DNA from 2 places in the Variovorax sp. PAMC26660 genome. Region 1 is predicted to be linked to the other one. Evidence: riboswitches for the same ligand, from Rfam matches in the RefSeq annotation. Region 1 holds a riboswitch; the other holds the start of a gene.
What was found. Region 1 has a riboswitch for manganese ahead of mntP (manganese efflux pump MntP). Riboswitches for the same ligand answer to the same signal wherever they lie in the genome.
Positions count from the first base shown of each region.

Region 1 (7,251 bases):
TTGGAGCTCACCGTCTCCTGAAAGTAGGCGCGGTCCTTGAGGTTGACGCTGCCGATCTGCTGCGCGCCGTTCTGGTTGGCCACGAGGTTGCCGTCGATGTCGATGAAGGCCACGTTGTCGAAGGCCTGCTTGAGCGCCGGGTGCTTTTCCAGAAAGGCCTGCAGCGGAACGGCGTTTTCGAAGCCCTGGGTTTCCACGCTGTCGCCGAAGGTCTGCAGCAGGGTACGGCGGCTGCTGAACTTCTGGTCGATGGCGTCGGCAATGGCGGACACGCGCGCGACCTGCTCGTCCGCGATCGATGCGCGCATGCGACTCTTGACCAGGTGCAGCGCCACGGTGGCGATGGCGAAAGTTGCGGTCAGAACGACCGCAGCAACACCAAGGCTCAGGCGTGTGTTCAACCCAATGCGGAATTTAGAGAGACCCGGTAAATTCATCGATGTTTTTCAGGCGACCAGTGCTTCATCTTCTCCGATTTCGGTGTACGCGGATGTAATGGTCATCCCAAAGGGCAAGGTGTCTATCGCGCCCCTGCCCTGTGATCGATAGGCCCGCTCGATCAAACGAACTTGAAGTACACAAGCTCGGGGTCATGCGCATCGAGGTTCTCGATCAGGCCGCTGCGCAAGAAGCCTGCCTTCGAGATGAGCCTCTGGGACGCCAGGTTGGAGCTGTTTGTCGAGGTGAAGAGCTTGGGCGTCCGGCATGCGGCCTCGGCCGCCGCAAGCAGTCGAAGTGCCACGCCCTTGCGCTGGTGCGCAGGCGAAACGACGACAAGAGAAACAAAGCCGTTCCCGAAGAAGTCGTGTGTGAGCACCACGTAGCCGACGACACGGCCGTCCTCCACAGCCACCGTGCATTGACGCTGCCCGACTGCGGCGGCGACAAGACTTGCCCGACCGGTGTTCGACCGGGCATACGCGTCGCACGCGAGCATGGCTTGCACATCGGTAGTCACTGCCTCGCGAACGCGCAGAGGTTTCGCTGCGGCTGTCCCGTCAGTCGGGTTTTTGTCTGCCTCGGGCTTGGTCAATCTCGCTCCAGTTCATCGGGGGTCGTCCGAGCATACGAGCTGGCCATCGGCGTTCGCATTGGCCTTGCCTGCTGTCGCACCGCCGAGTTCGTCGACGAGGCGATCGACTCCGGCCTCCGCCTTCAACAGCGACTGCGCAAGCTGTTCGCCGCCGAATTCGTCCGACTCCACCGCAGCCTCGAACACCTCGGTGATGCCGATGTAACCCAAGGCCGAGCGCACGCTGTTCTCGGTGTGATTCAGGTGCGCGATGCGCCCGCCCGCGTCGTAGCCGTGGTCGCCGCGCGCCCCAAGCAGCACCACGCGCTTGCCCGCGTCCGCCAGCAGCGGCCAGTAAGGCACGGCGCCGCGCGAACGATCGAAACCGAAGGTGCGGCCCACGCGCACGATGTTGTCGATCCATGCCTTGAACTGCGCCGGCGCGCCGAAGTTGTACATCGGCAGGCCGACCACGACGACATCGGCGGCGATGAGCTGGTCGACCAGACGGTCGCTCTCGGCGAGCACGTCGGCCATCCACGGTTCGCGCTCGGCCGGCGGCGTGAAGGCCGCATGGATCCAGCGGCCGGTGACGTGCGCGGGCGGCTGCTGGCCGACATCGAGGTAGTCGATGCGGTCGTCCGGCCGCGCCTTGCGCCAGTGCTCGACAAAGCGCGCGGAAAGGCGACGCGTGTGCGAGCCGTGGAGGTCGATGTCGGAACGGCCCGCACGGGCGCTGGCGTCGATGTGGAGAAGGTTCAGTGTCATGGTCTTGATGGATGAGTCGGTTTGTTCTGTCCTGTGCAGTCAGAATGGCTGCACAGGTCCTGAATCTAGGCATGATCAAGGCCATCCACAAACGATCATTTTTCCTCTCATGAACGAGATTGGCTCATCTGTCCGGCCGCCCCGGCGCCTGCCTCCGCTGCTGTCGCTGCGCGCCTTCGAGGCTGCAGCCGCGCACCGGAGCTTTCAGCGCGCGGCGCTCGAACTCTCGGTCACGCCCTCTGCCATCAGCCACCAGGTGCGCGCGCTCGAAGACACGCTGGGGCAGCCGCTGTTTCGGCGCCTGACGCGGCAACTGGCGCTCACGCCTGCGGGCCAGCGGCTGTTCGACGACCTGCGCATGGGCTTCGACGTGCTCGAAGCCGGTGTCGACAAGCTGCGGCGCCCTGCCGCATCGCAGGCCGTCACGCTCACCACGAACACGGCGTTTGCCGCGCGGTGGGTGTTGCCGCGCATGGTGGCTTTCCGCGAGGCCTGCCCTGGCGTCGAGCTGCGGCTGCATGCGAGCGACACGCTGGTCGACCTTGCAAGGGGCGACGCCGACATCGCGGTGCGCTCGGGCAGCGGCAACTGGCCCGGCCTTGCGTCGCGCGAGCTGATGCCCGAGCGCTACGCGCCGCTGTGCAGTCCGATGCTGGGCCTCACGCGCGTGGGCGATCTGCCGAAGCACCAGTTGATCCACTGCGACTGGCAGCCGCAGGCACTGGCGCCTGCGGTGTGGCCGCGCTGGTTTCGCGAGGCCGGCATCACGCCGCCGAGGGGCCGGGCGCTGAAGGCTTCGGGCCTTTCGTTTTCAGACGAGACGCACGCGATGCTCGCCGCGCTCGGCGGGCATGGCGTGGCGCTGTTGAGCCTCACGCTGGCGGCGGAAGAAGTGCGCAGCGGTGCGCTGGTGCAGCCGTTCGGGCCTGCGCTCGACACGGGCAGCTACTTTCTGGCCACCGCGAGCGGACGCGAGAAAGAGCCGGCGATTCGTGCGGTATGGGAGTGGATCGCGATGCAGGCCGCGGGGGACGCGCCCCACGGCCGCTGACGCGTCAGCGTGTCGTCTTGCTCAGGAGCGTCGGCACAACGTACCCGTCGCGGTACACGCTTTCGATGGTGCCATCGACACGGTCGGCGGAATGCGCCGCCACGAACCTTTCATCTCCCTGGCGATAGACCACGATGGTGCAAGACGAGCGCTTGCTGAGAATGCGGGCAACGCCTGTGGCCTGGCGAAGGGTCGGGTACGTCTCCATGGGGGGTCCTTGTCTGTCTTATGCCCCGGATGCTAGTGCTTAGGTGTTCAAAATGGGCGCCGGGCGCCCATTTTTTTCAGCGCCTCAGGCCAGGCCGTTCAGGTGCTCGTACAGGATCAGGAAGCCGATGCCGATCAGTACCAGGCCGCCCAGGATTTCCGCGCGCTTGCCGATCACCGCACCCAGCACGCGCCCGACCATCACACCGATGGTCACCATCGTCATGGTGGCAAGGCCGATGGCCAGCGCAGTCCAGGCGATGTTGACGTTGATGAAGGCCAGCCCGACGCCCACGGCCATCGCGTCGATGCTGGTGGCGAAGCCGGTCACCGCGAGTGTCCAGAAGGAGTTGCGTTCGGGCTTGTCTTCCACCGCATCGGGTGCGCCGAAGCCCGCCCAGATCATCCGCAGCCCCAGCACGCTGAGCAGCGTGACCGCGATCCAGTGGTCCCACCGGGCGACATAGCTGGCGGCGGCCAGGCCGGCAGCCCAGCCGATGACGGGTGTCAACGCCTCGATGACGCCGAAGATGAGGCCGGTGCGCAAGGCCTCGCGCCAGGAGGGTTTGCGAAGTGCTGCGCCTTTGCCGACAGCAGCGGCGAAAGCATCCGTCGACATGGCGAATGCAAGAAGGATCGTGGAGGCAATGTTCATGGTGGGTAGTAGCAAAGGCCGGTTCAAGACGCCGCAGCGCACGAACCCGCCGGCCAATGCCGTGTTCATGCGCCGCTGGTCTCGCCAACCTGTCGGTTGCTCACGCCACGGCTCGCATGGTGCGAACCGAGTATGTTGACGTGAGCGCTTCCGAAGTCCGGAAGCCGGCTACTCCCCAAGGGAGTGGCGATTCTAGTCAGAATCCGCAAACGGCCAAGCGGCTCCCCGCATCGGCGCCCCCATCCATTGAACTCATATGTCCAACGCCAGGCTGCCCTCTTTCCAAGTTCTGATCGGCTTCGAGAGATGCACTTTTCAATGACCCGCCGCCGCCTGCTGAACGGACTGAGCCTTGCGCCGCTGGGTTGGGCCGCTGCGCCGTCTTCGGTTGCCGCCGCCCCCGAGACCTGGCGCATGCCGGACGAAGGCGATGCGCACCGCGCCACCTGGATGTCTTTCGGCCCCAGCGAAAAAGTCTGGGGACGGCGCTTGCTGAAGCCGGCGCGCGAGCACCTGGCCACCATCGCCCGCACCATCGCCGACTTCGAGCCCGTGCACATGCTCGTGCGCGAGCAGGAGCATGACCTGGCAGCCAGGCTGTGCGGCAACCGCGTGCAACTCGAAGTGCAGCCGGTGGACGATCTCTGGATGCGCGACACCGGGCCGGTGTTCGTGCGCAATGCCGCCGGCGAATGGGCCGGTATCGACTTCAACTTCAATGGCTGGGGCGGCAAGCAGGCCCATGCACGCGACGCCGAGGTGGCCGAGTACGTGACCGACACCGCTAAAGGGCAACGCCTGAGCACGCGGCTCGTGCTCGAAGGCGGCGGCATCGAGGTCGACGGCGCGGGCACGGCCATCATCACCGAGAGCTGCGTGCTCAATGCCAACCGCAACCCCGGCTTGCGCAAGGAGGCCTGCGAAGCAGAACTCAAGCGCCTGCTGGGCCTGCGCAAGATCATCTGGCTGCCCGGCATCGCGGGCCGCGACATCACCGACGGGCACACCGACTTCTATGCGCGCTTTGCCGCGCCGGGGGTGGTGGTTGCAGGCGTCGACGACGACCCGGACTCCTACGACCACGCCGTGACCCGGCGCCACCTGGAAATCTTGCAGCAGGCCACCGACGCACGCGGCCAGCGCTTGCGCGTGGAAGTGCTCAAGGGTCCCGAGACAGTGCGCAGCACGTTCGAGACGGACGAGTTCGCGGCGGGCTACATCAACTTCTACGTGTGCAACGGCGCCGTCATCGGCCCGCAGTTCGGCGATGCGCGCGCCGATGCCAACGCGCGCGCACTGCTGCGGGACCTGTTTCCGAAGCGCGAGGTGGTGCAGCTCGACATCGATGCCATCGCCGCAGGCGGCGGCGGCATTCACTGCACCACGCAACAGCAGCCGCGCTGATCGGCTGCGCTGGGGCGGCACCAGAGACACCAAGGCATCTAGGGGTTCATGCTTTGGTTTGCAGCCAAACGATAGACTGCCGCCACCTAAAAGAACAACGCCCATGGCAGCCGGGCGGAGACCGGGATCAACGCAGTGAATCTCAGCGATCTTCTGGACAGCGCTTGGCAGGGCCTGGCGACTTCCCGCGGCGCATCGCCGCAGGCCTTTGCACCGGCTGGCACCGCCGGCTGTGTCGTGTTCTTCGCACTGCACAACGGCGTCGATCGCGCCCACGTGCACGCGGCACGTGGCGAAGACCTGGAGGCGGCCTGGCAGCAAGGCACGCAGGCGCTGGAGGCCTTCGTTGCCGCGCGCTCTTCACACCCGCTGCAAAGCCTGCGCGTGGATGTGGTGAGCCAGGTACAGATGCTGACCTGGGGCGAGCTCAAGACCCGCCTCTCGCAAAACCCGCCACCTCGCTTTCGCGAAGGCGTCGCCTTCGACGCGCGGTTCGACGTGGCGCTGCTTGCGCAGGAAATCGCCGGCCACGCCATCCTCCAGGAACCCGGCGCGACGCATGCGCAACCGCATCCCGTGAACCTGCATGCCTGTGGCCGCCACCGCTTCGGCATCGATCTCGCCTTTCCCGACGACGCCGCCGCGCCCGTGTGGTGCTTCCGTACCCACGCCGTGCTGGTGGATGCGGAAGGCGTGCATCCGCTCGGTGCCGAGGGGGCCGCAACGGGCTACCGCTCGCGGTCCCGGTGGAGCGCGCCGCAGTTGCGCCAGCTCATCGCAGACGGCAGCGACCATCTCGCGGCACGCGTGCGACCGGACGGCACGTTCGATGATGGCGGTGTTCCCCACGCCGCCCCTTCTGCCCTCGCTTTCGATGCGCTGCGCCACGCGCACGCCGTTCATGCGCTGGTGGAAGCCTCTGCTTTCACAAAGGCGGACGCCCACAAGGCAGCCATGCACCGCGCGCTCGCCCGCCTGACCACCACACTGATCCGGACAACGCCGTTGCAAGACGGCACGCTCGCAGCCGGTCTCGCCGGCCCCGGTGGCCAGGCGCGGTTCGACGGCAACGCGGCCTGCCTGCTCGCACTGGTCGCCTACACCAAGTCAACCGGCGACACCACACACCTGGCATTGATGACGCAACTGGCGCTGGGCATCGTGCACACACACGACGCCAGCCGCAGCGAAGGCCTGACCGGGTTCGGTCTCTTGCGCCTTTACAGCCTGACTGGCGAGCGCCGCTGGCTCACCGCGGCCGGCCGGCTCTTCGAACACTTCATAGCCACCGGCGACAAGCGCACCGATGACCCCTGGCTGGCCAGCGGCATCAATGAGCTGAGCCGCTACCGGCCCGAGCCAGTGATCTTTCAGTTCGGCCTGCAGCACCTTGCGGCCCAGCTGGACGCCAGCGCCGTCCCGACGGGACCCATGCCGCTGATCGCCGCGTTCGACATGGTGTCGAGGCTGGCCGCGAATCCCGTGCTGCGGCCCTTGCTTGCCGGGCTTGACCGGCACAGGCTGCGCCTGGCGCTGGAAGAGCGCGCGCACCGTCTGGTCGACAGTCATTTCTGGCCCGAGCTGGCGATGTTCTTCCCCGACCCCGCACGGGTCCGCGGCGCCTTCTTCAACCGGGCCTTGGGGTTCCGGTTGGACATCGAGGACGTGGCCTGCGGTCTTCGGGACTGCGCGGCCTGCCTGAAGTTTCTGCAGGCGACAGCGGACGATGCAGGCGAAGGTGCTGCATCTACCCTGTTGTCGCCCACCGACGGGCCGGTGGTCGCCTGGGGCGGTGACATCAACCTGGGTGGCCGGCAGCACCATCGCACGCAAGAGCTGGGCTGGTCGGCCGTGCTCGGCGGGGTTCCGGTGATGGCGCAGGCCGATCTCGGCATTGCCAGCCTGGCCTGCGTGGTGTCGTCATTGCATGGGCCGCAGGACACCGCGAGCGGCGACGACAGTTCGGACCGCCGCCACGCGCGCCCCGAGATGCTGCGCCTTCTCGGCGAGGCAGGCATCGACGTGATCGCCACGGCCAATCGCCACAGCGGTGACGACAAAGCCCGTGGGCACCAGACGGCCCTGCTCAACGCGGCCGGCATCGGCCACGCCGGTTCGGGGCCGACGCTGGAAGCAGCGCTGCAACCCGTCCTG
Region 1 covers NZ_CP060295.1:6,434,308-6,441,558, forward strand. The annotation lists gene H7F35_RS30205 (diguanylate cyclase domain-containing protein) at 1-401, opposite strand, end outside; gene H7F35_RS30210 (GNAT family N-acetyltransferase) at 560-1,033, opposite strand; gene H7F35_RS30215 (FMN-dependent NADH-azoreductase) at 1,046-1,780, opposite strand; gene H7F35_RS30220 (LysR substrate-binding domain-containing protein) at 1,890-2,831, shown strand; gene H7F35_RS30225 (hypothetical protein) at 2,836-3,039, opposite strand; gene mntP (manganese efflux pump MntP) at 3,124-3,693, opposite strand; yybP-ykoY riboswitch at 3,706-3,875, opposite strand; gene H7F35_RS30235 (agmatine/peptidylarginine deiminase) at 4,012-5,097, shown strand; gene H7F35_RS30240 (Mur ligase family protein) at 5,233-7,251, shown strand, end outside.

Region 2 (7,251 bases), 3.4 Mb from region 1:
AGGTCTCGATCAGGCCGACGATGCGCGGATGCGCCACGCCCTGGGCCTTGAGGGCCTGCAGTGCGGCGACGCTGGCGTACACCGCATAGCCGTCGTCGGCGCCGCCGCGGCCGTAGAGCAGGCCGTTCTCGTACTTGGGCGTCCAGGGGCCGAGGTCGTTGCGCCAGCCGGTGAATTCAGGTTGCTTGTCGAGGTGGCCGTACATCAGCACGGTCTCGGTCATGTCGGTGCCGCTGGCCGGCACTTCGAAGAACAGCACCGGCGTGCGGCCTTCCAGGCGCACGATCTCCAGCTTCAAGCCCTCGACCTTCTGCGCCTCGACCCAGGCCGCGGCGTTGCGCAGCACGGTCTCCAGGTAGCCGTTGGCGGCCCAGTCCTTGTCGAAGCCGGGCGACTTGGACGGGATGGCGATGTAGTCGGTGAGTTGCCTGACGATGTCGCCGTCCCATTGGGCGGTGACATCAGAGAGGGCGCGCGCGGCGTCGAGCGTGCCGGCGGGCATTTCGCGGTGCAGGGGGGCGTTCATCGGGGGGTTCTCCGCAGGGTGACGAAAAAACGCATTTTGCGCCCTGGAACGAGCGCGCGTAGAGTGCGGGCGATCTCAACCGGGAGCGCAATGTGAGCAAGGCAGCATCGACTCGGACCCAGGCGAACATCAAGGCAGGCATCGGCGGCTGGACCTACGAGCCCTGGCGCGACAACTTCTATCCCAAGGGCCTCGCGCACGCGAAGGAGTTGAACTATGCGAGCCGCAAGGTGAGCGCCATCGAGATCAACGGCACCTACTACAGCACCTTCAAGCCCGAGCACTTCAGGAAGTGGCACGACGAGACGCCGGCGGACTTCATGTTCTCGCTCAAGGCCTCGCGCTTCGCCACCAACCGCAAGCTGTTGTCGGGCGCGGGCGATTCGATCAAGCGCTTCATCGACAGCGGCGTGGTCGAGCTGGGCGACAAGCTGGGGCCGATCGTGTGGCAGTTCATGCCGACCAAGCAGTTCGATGCCGAAGACTTCGAGGCGTTTCTCGAACTGCTGCCGAAGAAGGAAGGCAGCCGCGCGCTGCGCCACGTGATGGACGTGCGGCACGAGAGCTTCATCGTGCCGGCCTACAAGGCACTCGCGAAGAAGCACAAGGTGTCGACGGTGTTCACCGACGCCGACAAGTTTCCGTCCTTCGAGGAGCCCGAGGGCGAGTTCGCCTATGCACGGCTCATGATGGCCGACGCGAAGCTCAAGACCGGCTATGGGCCGAAGGCGCTCGACACCTGGGCCGAACGCGCGCAGGGATGGGCGGGATCGCCAACGAAGAAACGCGACGTGTTCGTCTACTTCATCAACGGCGCCAAGGAAAAGGCACCGGCCGCGGCCGGTGCCTTGCTGGAGCGCCTGGGATGGACGCCGCCGGCCTGAACCCGGGCGGCGTGTAAACCGAAGACTGCGTTAAGCCTTGGCGCCGAAGCTGATTTCGCCCGACAGCTGGCCGCCTTCTTCGATCACGATCTTGCCGTAGCGGATCTTGCCGGTGACCTTGCCGGTCGAGTGAATGACCAGCTTCTCGCGCACCGTGAGGTTGCCGTCGAAGATGCCGCGGATTTCGGCGATGTCGATTTCGGCCGAGCCCTTGAACTCGCCCTGTTCGGCGATCTGCATCAGGCGCGAGTCCATGGTCGCTTCGACCAGGCCTTCGACCACGAGCGTGTCGCAATCGGTGATCTCGACGCCCTTGAGCTTGATGTTCGGGCCGACGGTGAGCTTGCTGCCGCCTTCCTTGACGGCGGGTGCTGCTGCAGCAGCAGCACCGAGTCCGCCTTGTTGTGCGGTCAGCGATGAAGGATTGACGGGGGTACCGGAGAGATTGGTGCCCGAACCAACCAGCGGGGCGGGGCGGGATGTCAACGAGTCGGTGTCACGATCACGCTTGCCGAAAAAGGGGGACTGTGTAGCCAAAGGGGAGCTCCTCAAGAAAGGGACTATCGTAAGAACGCACTCATGGCATGCGGCACTTCATTGCGCAATAAGCGTAACTGAATAAATCGCCCTCGACATGACAATGCTCCGCATGAGCCGCCCGAACATCGAAGCCCTTTCCACCCCCGCCGCCACCGACTCGCGCTTCGACAAGCCCGCGCGCGGCTGGCGACGCAAGCTGTTCACCGTGATCTTCGAGGCCGACACGCCTGCCGGCCTGTGGTTCGACCTGGCGCTGATCGCGGTGATCGTGACCAGCGTGCTGGTGGTGATCCTGGACAGCGTGCAGTCGATCCGCGAGCAATGGCGCCCGGTGTTCAACGCGCTCGAATGGGTGTTCACCATTCTCTTCACGCTGGAATACATCGCGCGGCTGTCGTGCGTGAACAAGCCCCTGCGCTATGCACTGAGTTTCTATGGCGTGATCGATCTGCTCGCGCTGCTGCCCACTTTTCTGGTGGCGCTGGCGCCCGAGCTGGCCTACCTGATCGACGTGCGCATCCTGCGGCTGTTGCGCGTGTTCCGCATCTTCAAGCTCTCGCGCTACTCGGTGGAATACCGCGCGCTGGTGCTGGCCGTGGCGTCGAGCCGCCGGAAGATCACCGTGTTCGTCGGCTTCGTGATGCTGGTGGTGCTGGTGATGGGCACGCTGATGTATGTGGTCGAAGGGCCGACGCACGGCTTCACCAGCATTCCGGTGGCGATCTACTGGGCCATCTCGACCATGGCCACGGTGGGCTTCGGCGACCTCGTGCCCAAGACCGACCTGGGCCGCGCGATCGCCTCGGTGATGATGTTGCTGGGCTGGGGCGTGCTGGCCGTGCCCACCGGCATCGTGACGGCAGAGATGGCACGGCGCGGGTCCGACGACGATGCGGCTCCGGTGGCTGTGGCGTCGCGCGGCGTGCTGGCGATGACGCCGCCGCCCACCGCCGCACCTGCGCGACGGATTACGCCTGCGGCCAGACGACGCGCCCTTGCGCAGCATCGTCGAGGCGGGCGATGAAGGCATCGGCGTCGGGTGCGGGGAGCGTGAAGGCAAAGTGCACATCGTCGCCGTGCTGCACCTCATCGAGCACCGCGCCTGCTGCGGCAAGCTCGCGCCGCAACAGCCCCTCGAGCGCATAGGGCACTGCGCACCGCAGGCTGCGCTGCCGCACCAGCGGCACGAGCGTGGCGCCCAGCAGGGCCTGCGCGATGGCGTCGGTGTAGGTCCGCACGAGGCCGCCCGCGCCGAGTTTCACGCCGCCGAAGTAGCGCACCACGGTCGCGAGCGCGCCCTCGATCTCTTGATGACGCAGCACTTCCAGCATCGGCCGGCCGGCCGTGCCGCCGGGCTCGCCGTCGTCGTTGGCCGCTGATTGGCCACCGGCCATCAAGGCCCAGCACACATGCGCAGCCGCGGGGTGCTCGGCCCGCAGCGAGGCGACGACGGCCAGCGCAGCGGCCCGGTCGGGCACCGGCTGCACGCAACCGATGAAGCGGCTCTTCTTGATGACCAGCTCGCTGTGAACCGGTTGCGCCAGCGTGAAGCTCATCCGGTGCGGCGCTTGCGGCTCAGCCGCCCCGCTCGAACTTGAAGACCGCCGTGCTGGCGCGCGCATTCGGCAGCCAGCGCACGTCACGCCCGTTCTGCAGGCCGAACGAATCGAGCACGCGCAGCTTGTTCTTGCCGGCCAGCACTTCGAAGTCCTTGAAGGTGCCCACGCGGATGTTGGGCGTGTCGTACCACTGGTAGGGCAGGCGGCGCGTCACCGGCATGCGGCCGCGCGCCACGCTCAGGCGGTTGGGCCAGTGCGCGAAGTTGGGGAAGGCGACGACGCCGATGCGGCCCACGCGCGCGGTCTCGCGCAGCATGACCTCGGCATTGCGCAGATGCTGCAGCGTGTCGATCTGCAGCACCACGTCGAACGAGGCGTCATCGAACATCGCGAGGCCTTCGTCGAGGTTGAGCTGGATCACGTCGACGCCGCGGCGGATGCACTGCAGCACGTTGCCGTCGGCAATCTCCACGCCATAGCCGCTGCAGCCGCGTTCGCGCTGCAGCAGGTCGAGCAGGGCGCCGTCGCCACAGCCGAGGTCGAGCACGCGCGAGCCTTCGGGCACGAGTGCAGCGATGAGTCGTTGATTGTCGAGGTCGCTCATTGGAATTCCTGCGCCACGCGTTCGAAGTAGGAGCGCACCACGCCCATGTAGCGCACGTCGTCCAGCAGGAAGGCGTCGTGCCCGTGCGGCGCATCGATCTCGGCGTAGCTCACGTTGCGGCGGTTGTCGAGCAGCGCCTTCACCAGTTCGCGGCTGCGCGCGGGCGAAAAGCGCCAGTCGGTCTTGAAGCTCACGAGCAGGAACTTGGCCGTGGCCTGCGCCAGCGCGGTGCTGAGATTGCCGCCGTGGTTGCGGGCGGGGTCGAAGTAGTCGAGCGCGCGGGTGATCAGCAGGTAGGTGTTGGCGTCGAAGTACTCGCTGAACTTGTCGCCCTGGTAGCGCAGGTAGCTCTCGATCTGGAACTCGACGTCCTGCGTGGAGTAGCGGTAGTTAAGGCCGACCGTCTCGCCCTCGACAGCGCTGCGCAGGATGCGGCCGAACTTCTCGTTCATCACGTCGTCGCTGAGGTACGTGATGTGGCCGATCATGCGGGCGATGCGCAGGCCGCGCTTGGGGATCACGCCGTGCTGATAGAAGTGGCCGCCGTGGAAGTCGGGGTCGGTCACGATGGCGCGGCGCGCGACTTCGTTGAAGGCGATGTTCTCGGCCGTGAGGTTGGGTGCGCTGGCCACCACCACGGCGTGGCGCACGCGGTCGGGGTACTGCAGCGTCCACGACAGCGCCTGCATGCCGCCGAGGCTGCCGCCCATGACGGCTGCAAGCGTGCGGATGCCCAGTTCGTCCAGCAATGCGGCCTGGGCGTCGACCCAGTCTTCGACCGTCACCACCGGGAAGTCGGCGCCGTAGACCTGACCGGTGGCCGGGTTGACGTGCATCGGGCCGGTCGAGCCGAAGCAGGAGCCGAGGTTGTTGACGCCGATCACGAAGAAGCGGTCGGTGTCGACCGGCTTGCCCGGCCCGACCATGTTGTCCCACCAGCCCTCGGAGCGGGCCTGGCCTTCGTAGACCCCCGCGACGTGGTGCGAGGCATTGAGCGCATGGCACACCAGCACCGCATTGCTGCGGTCGGCGTTCAGCGTGCCATAGGTCTCGTAGGCGAGTGTGTAGTCGCTGATCGACGTGCCGCTGCGCAAGGCCAGCGGGCCTGCGAACTGCATCGACTGCGAAGTGACGACCAAAGGTGACGGCATGAATGAAAAAACCCGGCCTCGCCAAAAACGAGCCGGGTCCGGCAGCCGTCTTTAGCAGAATTTATAAAGCGCCCGCAAGCTGTAGCAAATCGGCGCAGAGCAAGTATATCCCCCAGGCTTCGCGCACTTCGTGTCGCTTCTCCAACCCCCTTTCCGGGGGCAACACCAGCGGCCCGGCAAAGCCGGTTCCGCGGTGTTCCTGGAAGGAGCCCGCCCCTCTACCAGCCCACGATCATGACGACGCCCAGCACCAGGAAGATCGCGGCGGAGATGCCATGCACGAGCTTGATGGGAACGCGCTTGACGATCTTGTCGCCAAGCCACACCACAGGCGCATTGGCCAGCATCATGCCCAGCGTGGTGCCGGCAACGACCCAGAAATAGTCCTGGGTGAAGCGGGCTGCGAGCATGACGGTGGCGATCTGCGTCTTGTCGCCCATCTCGGCCAGGAAGAACGCGATGACCGTGGTGCCGAAGACGCCGAAGTGCGAGGCACCGGGGGCGTCGTCATCGTCGAGCTTGTCGGGAATCAGCATCCAGGCGGCCATCGCGATGAACGAGCCGCCCAGGATCCAGCGAAGGACCTCGGGCCCCAGCCAGTGCGTGATGTAGTTGCCGACGGCACCCGCAAGGGCATGGTTGACGATGGTGGCGACGAAGATGCCCAGCACGATCGGCCAGGGTTTCCTGAAACGGGCAGCGAGCAAGAGGGCCAGAAGTTGGGTCTTGTCGCCCATTTCGGCGAGCGCAACTACGCCGGTTGCAACGAGAAAAGCTTCCATGATGAACGTGGGTTCCTTGGGCCGAAGGACGCAATTGACCGTGCAACACCTTCGGCCATATTTCCCGAAGTTGCACGGTCAAAGGTCTCGCCAGGTGTTTTCACTGCACGCGCCATGTCCTGTGTGGGGCAGGACAAGTCTGTTGACGCGGGCCCTTCTCGAAGTCGGAAGGCGGCTACTCCCCAATGACGGGGCGGATTCTACCTGCAGCCCTCAAGACCTCGGCTGAATTCGGTAAGCGTGCGCTCGCTTTTTTAGTTTTGACAAGTGCTACCTCAAGAATCAATTTTCTGCTTGCATTTCGCATATTTCACCCATAATGCAAGAGCCTCCCTCTTAATTTTGGTGGGGAGGCAGTTCGGTGATCGGTCAGTTTCGCGCGACTCGACGGCTCTCGTTTGAGTGATGCTTTCGGGACTCCATCGCTTTTCTTGATGTGTTTATAGGAGTCCCTTGATGGGCAACAAACTGTACGTCGGCAACCTGCCTTACTCGGTGCGCGACGGTGATCTCGAACAGGCCTTCGGCCAGTTCGGCGCAGTGACCAGCGCCAAGGTCATGATGGAACGCGACACGGGCCGCTCGAAGGGCTTCGGCTTTGTCGAAATGGGCAGTGACGCGGAAGCACAGGCAGCCATCACCGGCATGAACGGCCAGCCCCTGGGCGGCCGCAGCGTCGTCGTCAATGAAGCACGTCCCATGGAAGCACGTCCCCCGCGCAGCGGTGGTGGCGGCGGCTACGGTGGTGGCGGCGGTGGTTATGGCGGCGGTGGTGGCGGAGGCTACGGCGGCGGCGGTGGTGGCTACGGTGGTGGTGGCGGCGATCGCAGCGGCGGCGGCGGTGGTCGCTCGGGTGGCGGCGGCTACGGCGGCGGCGGTGGTGGCCGCAGTGGCGGCGGCGGCGGTGGTGGCGATGGCGGTTTCCGCAGCCCCTACGGCGCTGGCCCCCGTGGCGGCGGCGGTGGTGGTCGCAGCGGTGGTGGCGGCGGCTACGGTGGTGGCGGCAACAGCGGCTACTGATTCCCGCGCTTCAACGCACACAGACAAAAGGCTCCCTCGGGAGCCTTTTTCAATGGCAATGGATCTGTGCCTGGCGCTTTTTCTTCTTCAGGCTTCGCCGCTGCGCTTCTTGCGCTCGCGGCCCTGCACCGCCCGGTCAAGCACGGCATTGGGCAGCATGCGCATGATCTTGGCGACCACGCCCA
Region 2 covers NZ_CP060295.1:2,418,113-2,425,363, forward strand. The annotation lists gene H7F35_RS11690 (M20 family metallopeptidase) at 1-526, opposite strand, end outside; gene H7F35_RS11695 (DUF72 domain-containing protein) at 619-1,410, shown strand; gene H7F35_RS11700 (polymer-forming cytoskeletal protein) at 1,441-1,947, opposite strand; gene H7F35_RS11705 (ion transporter) at 2,060-2,974, shown strand; gene H7F35_RS11710 (IMPACT family protein) at 2,919-3,506, opposite strand; gene metW (methionine biosynthesis protein MetW) at 3,526-4,113, opposite strand; gene H7F35_RS11720 (homoserine O-acetyltransferase) at 4,110-5,264, opposite strand; gene H7F35_RS11725 (TMEM165/GDT1 family protein) at 5,483-6,046, opposite strand; yybP-ykoY riboswitch at 6,100-6,242, opposite strand; gene H7F35_RS11730 (RNA recognition motif domain-containing protein) at 6,503-7,066, shown strand; gene H7F35_RS11735 (SDR family oxidoreductase) at 7,154-7,251, opposite strand, start outside.
Region 2: it holds a riboswitch for manganese, as region 1 does, so the genes downstream of both, H7F35_RS11725 (TMEM165/GDT1 family protein) here and mntP (manganese efflux pump MntP) in region 1, are expected to answer to the same signal.